2 regions of the Latilactobacillus parasakei genome follow, and region 2 is predicted to be linked to the other one. Evidence: predicted binding sites of a transcription regulator. Region 2 holds the regulator's gene; the other holds the start of a gene.
What was found. The regulator CtsR, encoded in region 2, represses protease genes until heat stress. The targets are predictions, from matches to a motif close to TTGGTCAAAAAAGGTCAAANA.
Positions count from the first base shown of each region.

Region 1: clpP (ATP-dependent Clp endopeptidase proteolytic subunit ClpP) is a predicted target of CtsR. The motif match lies at 1,652-1,672, and genes of this name have one in related genera.

Region 1 is NZ_CP186861.1:878,408-881,613, reverse strand. Features, by position in the region: gene ACPBEH_RS04520 (MarR family winged helix-turn-helix transcriptional regulator) at 1-112, shown strand, start outside; gene ACPBEH_RS04515 (DsbA family protein) at 227-751, opposite strand; gene clpP (ATP-dependent Clp endopeptidase proteolytic subunit ClpP) at 975-1,559, opposite strand; gene ACPBEH_RS04505 (PTS system mannose/fructose/N-acetylgalactosamine-transporter subunit IIB) at 2,419-2,901, shown strand; gene ACPBEH_RS04500 (PTS mannose/fructose/sorbose/N-acetylgalactosamine transporter subunit IIC) at 2,929-3,206, shown strand, end outside.
Region 2 is NZ_CP186861.1:1,684,418-1,687,623, reverse strand. Features, by position in the region: gene ACPBEH_RS08425 (ATP-dependent Clp protease ATP-binding subunit) at 1-1,393, opposite strand, end outside; gene ACPBEH_RS08420 (CtsR family transcriptional regulator) at 1,411-1,881, opposite strand; tRNA gene ACPBEH_RS08415 (tRNA-Pro) at 2,040-2,113, opposite strand; tRNA gene ACPBEH_RS08410 (tRNA-Gly) at 2,147-2,218, opposite strand; tRNA gene ACPBEH_RS08405 (tRNA-Pro) at 2,245-2,318, opposite strand; tRNA gene ACPBEH_RS08400 (tRNA-Arg) at 2,324-2,397, opposite strand; tRNA gene ACPBEH_RS08395 (tRNA-Leu) at 2,412-2,497, opposite strand; tRNA gene ACPBEH_RS08390 (tRNA-Gly) at 2,512-2,583, opposite strand; tRNA gene ACPBEH_RS08385 (tRNA-Thr) at 2,591-2,663, opposite strand; tRNA gene ACPBEH_RS08380 (tRNA-Leu) at 2,699-2,782, opposite strand; tRNA gene ACPBEH_RS08375 (tRNA-Lys) at 2,806-2,878, opposite strand; tRNA gene ACPBEH_RS08370 (tRNA-Val) at 2,881-2,953, opposite strand; rRNA gene rrf (5S ribosomal RNA) at 2,964-3,080, opposite strand; rRNA gene ACPBEH_RS08360 (23S ribosomal RNA) at 3,172-3,206, opposite strand, start outside.

The DNA of each region.
Region 1 (3,206 bases), 810 kb from region 2:
TACCAACTACCTAGATTTCACAAGCGACAAATATCATGACTTACGTCAAAGCATGAACGAAGTCGAAAAACATTTAAATGCCATTCAATCAGACACTGATCGATTTGCTTAAAGCAAATCATGATGAGTGCAAAAATTAAGCGATCGAAGTTCTTGTTTTAAAGAACTTTGATCGCTTTTTTATATTAAAAAGCGCGTCCTTTAGTAAATCAAAGGCGCGCTTTGCTTATTGAGCTTGTAAAATGGTATCGAGTTCTTCTGGTGTTATCGATTCATCAAAGATATGTTCACCAGTGATGATTGTTGGGACGAATTTGATATTGGCTGCTTGAGCTTCGTCAACAATGGCCGCTAACTGTACGGTATTATCAAGTGGGCTTAGTTTAAGGTTAGCCTGCATGTATTTATCGAATTCAGAATCCGATAAATCAGGGCGCCACGTTTTTTGATGAGTGTAGAGAAAATGGATGGCGTTTAAAGCAACAGCGGGTTGGTCGAAGGGGAGGTAAGTATGAGCGAGGTTACCGATTAACAGATCGTCTTTATCCTTGTTATAAGGTTTGATGATTCGTCGTACTTGACCAGCTTCGACGGCCTTAGTGAGCTGTTCCTCCGATTTGAGGAACCATTTGCGACAATAGGGGCAAGCTAAATTCAAAAATTCAACAAGTGTGACGGGTGCTTCAGGGTGGCCAATGACAATCCCACCTTCAGTTGTCACTTGATCACTTTTAATAACACTAATATCCATAATAAAACCTCCTCTGTATTAAACTAAGTATAGCAAATACGCAGCAAAAAAGGACACCACAAGGATTAAACTTGAGGTGTCCTTTTGAATTAATGTCCAGAATGAAAACGTGCTTCCTCAAACTGTCTTTTCCGGTTAAACTAAAAATGGCAATCATGGTTGAAAAACACCATAATTGCTATTTTTTGTTAAACCTCAAAGTCAAAGCGTTTGAGTCAGCACTCTATTTCGGTTGGTTAACCATAATGTCGTCAATCAAACCGTAATCTTTTGCTTCTTGGGCTGTCATGTAGTTATCACGATCAGTGTCTGCTTGTAATTTTTCGAAGCTTTGACCAGAATTGTCTGCCAAGATTTGGTTCAAACGTTTCCGAGTCTTCAAAATTTCGCGAGCAGCGATTTCAATTTCAGTTTGTTGGCCTTGTGCACCGCCTAAAGGTTGGTGAATCAAGACTGTTGAGTTAGGCAATGCAAAACGTTTGCCTTTTGTCCCAGCTGAAAGTAAAACGCTGGCCATTGAAGCAGCCATCCCCATAGCGATTGTTTGAACATCAGATTTAATGAAGTTCATTGTATCCATGATTGCCAAACCGGCTGTCACAGAACCACCAGGTGAGTTGATGTAGATTGAAATATCCTTATCTGAATCTTGCGCATCCAAGAATAGTAATTGCGCAATGATTGTGTTAGCCATTTGGTCGTTCACTTCACCAGATAACATGATGATCCGGTCTTTTAGTAAACGAGAGTAAATATCGTAGGCACGTTCGCCACGAGATGTTTGTTCGATAACTGTCGGTACTAACATTGAATTGCCTCCTTATATAAAGCTGAGAAGATGGGCTTAACCAAAGTAATTGGTCAATCTTCCCAATAATCTATAAACCAAATTTTACAGCAAAGGTCAACTATGGTCAAATGGTAAGTCCTAAATACTGATTAATTATGTAGGGTGCAATTTAATCCAAAATATGTTATACTATTTATTAGTTAATCAGCACGTATGACTGTAGTATCAAGTATTGTTTGAAGACTTTAATCAACTGGAGTAACCCTGGAGTTACAAGTAGTGTAAAGAGGCGGCTTACGCTGTTTAAACGAGAAAATATTTAGAAACACAAGAATTGAGACATAATTGCATTAACCCAAAAATAAAACCGGCATATGAACATGCCTTAACCGCTAGCGATTTAGTACTAGCGAGCGGCGCCAATTAGTGACTGGCGCCCCGACATTATGTCAGAATTTAATATGCGAAATTAATTAGAAGGCCACCTAGAAATAGGTGGCCTTCGTCAATTCTATTAAAAAAGATTAAATTACCTTGAAGGTGGTTTAATCTTTTTTTAGTGGGCATAAATAATGTCATTGGTATATTGATAATTGCTATAAAAAATGGGCAATGGTTCTAAAATAAGAGGGCTAATCCGCTGCTGTTACGACTACTGGTTAATACCAGTTAATTCGCAATCGGTCCATACACTAAAATAACCTACAAATGCTGATATTTAGGGGATTAACAAAATGTTATTAATGTGAAAATGGCACAAAATAATTTGACAAAGTAAGCGTTATCATTTACATTAAAGCCAACTGGTAGTGATGAGTTACTGCTAGGTAATGTTTATTATTTTCACTGCAATTATTTGATTTGGAGGGTGATATATATGTCAATTACGGCTGTCAGAATTGATGGACGACTCGTTCATGGACAAGTGGCCAATCTTTGGACACCATCTTTGGGCGTCACACGTATTATGGTTGTTGATAACCAAGTTGTGGATAGCGCTGTTGAGAAGGCGGGGTTAAGAATGGCCACGCCTGCTGGGACCAAGCTTAGTGTTTTATCGGTTGATACAGCAGCTGATCATATCTTAGCAGGACGTTATGATTCACAGAAATTATTTTTAGTTGTTAAGAAACCTGAAACGTTGTTAGCATTAGTTGAAAAGGGTGTTGTGTTACCCGAGATTAACGTCGGTAACATGTCACAAACTGATGAAACAAAGCACATTAATAAATCTATTAATGTGACAGATCATGATATTGATGTTTTTAAAGAACTTAGCGCTAAAGGGATTCGTATTACTAATCGGATGGTTCCCGGGGATAAGGTTAATGATTTTATGGCACTTATTAAAGAATTATAAAAATCTGTTTAAGAAGGAGACATTATCATGGGTATTCAATGGTGGCAAATATTACTACTAACGTTATATGCTGGTTATCAAATTTGTGATGAATTAACGATTAATTCTAGTGCAGGTTCAGCTGTTTTTGCCGGTTTTATCTCAGGCGTAATCATGGGAGACATGAAAACTGGATTAATGATTGGTGGAGCGATGCAATTAACGGTTTTGGGTGTCGGTACGTTTGGTGGTTCTTCCAGAATCGATGCAAACTCGGGAACTGTTTTGGCAACAGCTTTTTCAATCGGATTAGGAATGAATCAAAA
Region 2 (3,206 bases):
GCTTAGCCATTTTAGCCTTAGCGATAATTTCTTTTTCGTGAATGGCAGCAGCTTTTTCGAAATCTTGCGCACCGACTGCTGCTTCTTTTTCCTTAGCTAATGCTTGTAGTTCAGTTTCTAAGCGGTCGATTGGTGATTTTTGGTTAACCGCATCTAAGCGAACCTTCGCAGCCGCTTCATCCATCAAATCAATTGCCTTATCAGGTAAGAAGCGGTTGGTGATATACCGGTTTGCTAAAACAACGGCTTCGTGTAATGCTTCATCAGAGATTGTGATGCCATGATGTTCTTCGTAACGTGGTCTTAACCCACGTAAGATTTGTTCCGCATCCTCTGGTGTTGGTTCATCAACCGTCACGGTCGCGAAACGACGTTCTAAAGCCGCATCTTTTTCGATGTATTTTTGGTATTCATCAAGGGTTGTTGCACCGATTAATTGCAATTCACCACGGGCAAGGGCTGGTTTCAAGATGTTTGAGGCGTCAATTGCGCCTTCTGCCCCACCAGCACCGATTAAGGTATGCAATTCATCGATAAAAAGGATTACTTGGCCATCTTCATGGATTTCTTCAATAATCTTCTTGAGACGATCTTCAAATTCCCCACGATACTTAGTGCCAGCAACTAATGAGCCCATATCAAGCATCATTAACCGTTTTTGTTGCATATCGCTTGGCACATCGCCGTTGATAATCCGTTGGGCAAAGCCTTCAGCAATCGCTGTTTTACCGACACCGGGTTCGCCAACTAAAACTGGATTATTCTTAGAACGACGCGCTAAGATTTGCACGAGACGTTTAACTTCTGAATCACGACCAACGACTGGATCAATTTGATTTTCACGGGCCATTTGCGTTAAATCACGTGCTAATTGATTCAAGGTAGGCGTGCCTTCTTGATCAACCTTTTTTGCACTGGCTTTAGCACGCTTCTTAGCAGTCGCTGCATCAATCCCCATCTTTTGGAGTAATAATTGACGTGTTTTAGCTAAACTGAGGCCTAAGTTTAATAGAATACGGGCCGCAATAATGTCATCATCGCGTAATAACGCTAATAATAGGTGTGCCGTCCCAATTTTGACTGAGTTAGCTTGTTGTGATTCAACGCGCGCTAAATCTAGCACTTGTTTAGCTTTAGGTGAGTATGGCAAATAGCCGCCCACACCCATGGCAACGATTGAATCGCCATAACCGGTTAAGCGTTCAATTTCTTCTAAGACATCAGTGGGTGTCACACCGAGTTCACGTAGTGCGTTCCCAGCAATCCCTTCGCTTTCGAGGACGAGCGCTAATAACAGATGTTCCGTCCCTAATGCATGATGATTAAACTTCTTAGCTTGTTCTTGCGCTAACATTAAAACGTTTTTGGCACTTGGTGTAAATAGATTATTCATGGATAATCCCCCACTCTTTACTTAATTTCGTAACGTAATCTTTCTAAGACAGCAATTAGCATTCGTGCGCGTAATTGCTCTTCTAACTGCTTATCATTGACGGCTAATGTCTGCGCATTTAGCATTGCTAATACCAAATTCCCCTCTTTTTGCGATAAAATATGCTCATCATAGAGTTTTTGGATAATAGCTAATGTATCGGCTTGCGAGATTCGATCCTCAACACTACCAATCAACGCTTCTAAAAAGTCGCGATCATCTAAGAATTGAACCTTAACGATGCGAATGTAGCCGCCCCCGCCACGCTTACTATTGACGACATACCCTCGTTGTTCTGTAAACCGGGTATTAATCACATAGTTGATTTGCGACGGGACACAGTTAAATAATTTGGCAATTTCGGAGCGTCGAATTTCAATCTGCTCGCTGTCAGCCAATATTTTTTTCAAATAGGCTTCAATAATATCCGAGATATTCTGACTTTGCAAATAGATCAATCCCTTTTTTTCATTCTTCAGCGCTTATAATTCAGTCTAAAAATTTAACTTTGACTAACGTTGACTATTATTATAACGATTATTCGTTCAAAAGGAAAGTTTGAAGAACTGCACAAAAAAAGACTTGTTCGACAACAAGTCTTTGAGAGTCGGGAAAACAAGATTTGAACTTGCGGCCCCTACGCCCCGAACGTAGTGCTCTACCAAACTGAGCTACTTCCCGGAGAGTTATTTAATTATTTACGGGTACAAAAAAAGCGGAAGACGGGATTCGAACCCGCGACCCCCACCATGGCAAGGTGATGTTCTACCACTGAACTACTTCCGCATTTTTTATTAACTTTTTGTATCCAGTCGGGAAAACAGGATTCGAACCTGCGACCCCCTGGTCCCAAACCAGGTGCTCTACCAAGCTGAGCTATTTCCCGTTATATGCACCCAGTAGGAGTCGAACCTACAACCTTCTGATTCGTAGTCAGACACTCTATCCAGTTGCGCTATGGGTGCATTTTTCATTATGATGCCGAGGACCGGAATCGAACCGGTACGGTAGTCACCTACCGCGGGATTTTAAGTCCCGTGCGTCTGCCAGTTCCGCCACCCCGGCTTAATCATAATGAAAGCGGAAGACGGGATTCGAACCCGCGACCCCCACCATGGCAAGGTGATGTTCTACCACTGAACTACTTCCGCATCTTAATGCCGACTAGACGATTCGAACGCCCGACCCTCTGATTACAAATCAGATGCTCTACCAACTGAGCTAAGTCGGCATAATAAGATAACTTTCATTGAATATTCAATTGAATGCGGGTGAAGGGACTTGAACCCCCACGTCTATATAGACACTAGAACCTAAATCTAGCGCGTCTGCCAATTCCGCCACACCCGCATTTTGGCGTGTAACTTGGCCGATGAGTCGTGACAGGCTCGAACTGTCGACCCTCTGATTAAAAGTCAGATGCTCTACCAACTGAGCTAACGACTCAATGGAGGTTACAGGGCTCGAACCTGTGACCCTCTGCTTGTAAGGCAGACGCTCTCCCAACTGAGCTAAACCTCCATTAAATATAGCGTGGCAACGTCCTATCCTCGCAGGTAGTTTCCCACCAACTACTATCGGCGCTAAGAAGCTTAACTACTGTGTTCGACATGGGAACAGGTGTATCCTTCTTGCTATCGCCACCACACTATTTTGTGCTTTCGCACTGAGAAGAACTTCGTTCTCTCAAAACTGCATAATAAGTAATATTTTCATTTCAAAAGCCAAACATTGCACCTTTGGTTAAGTCCTCGACCGATTAGTACTAGTCCGC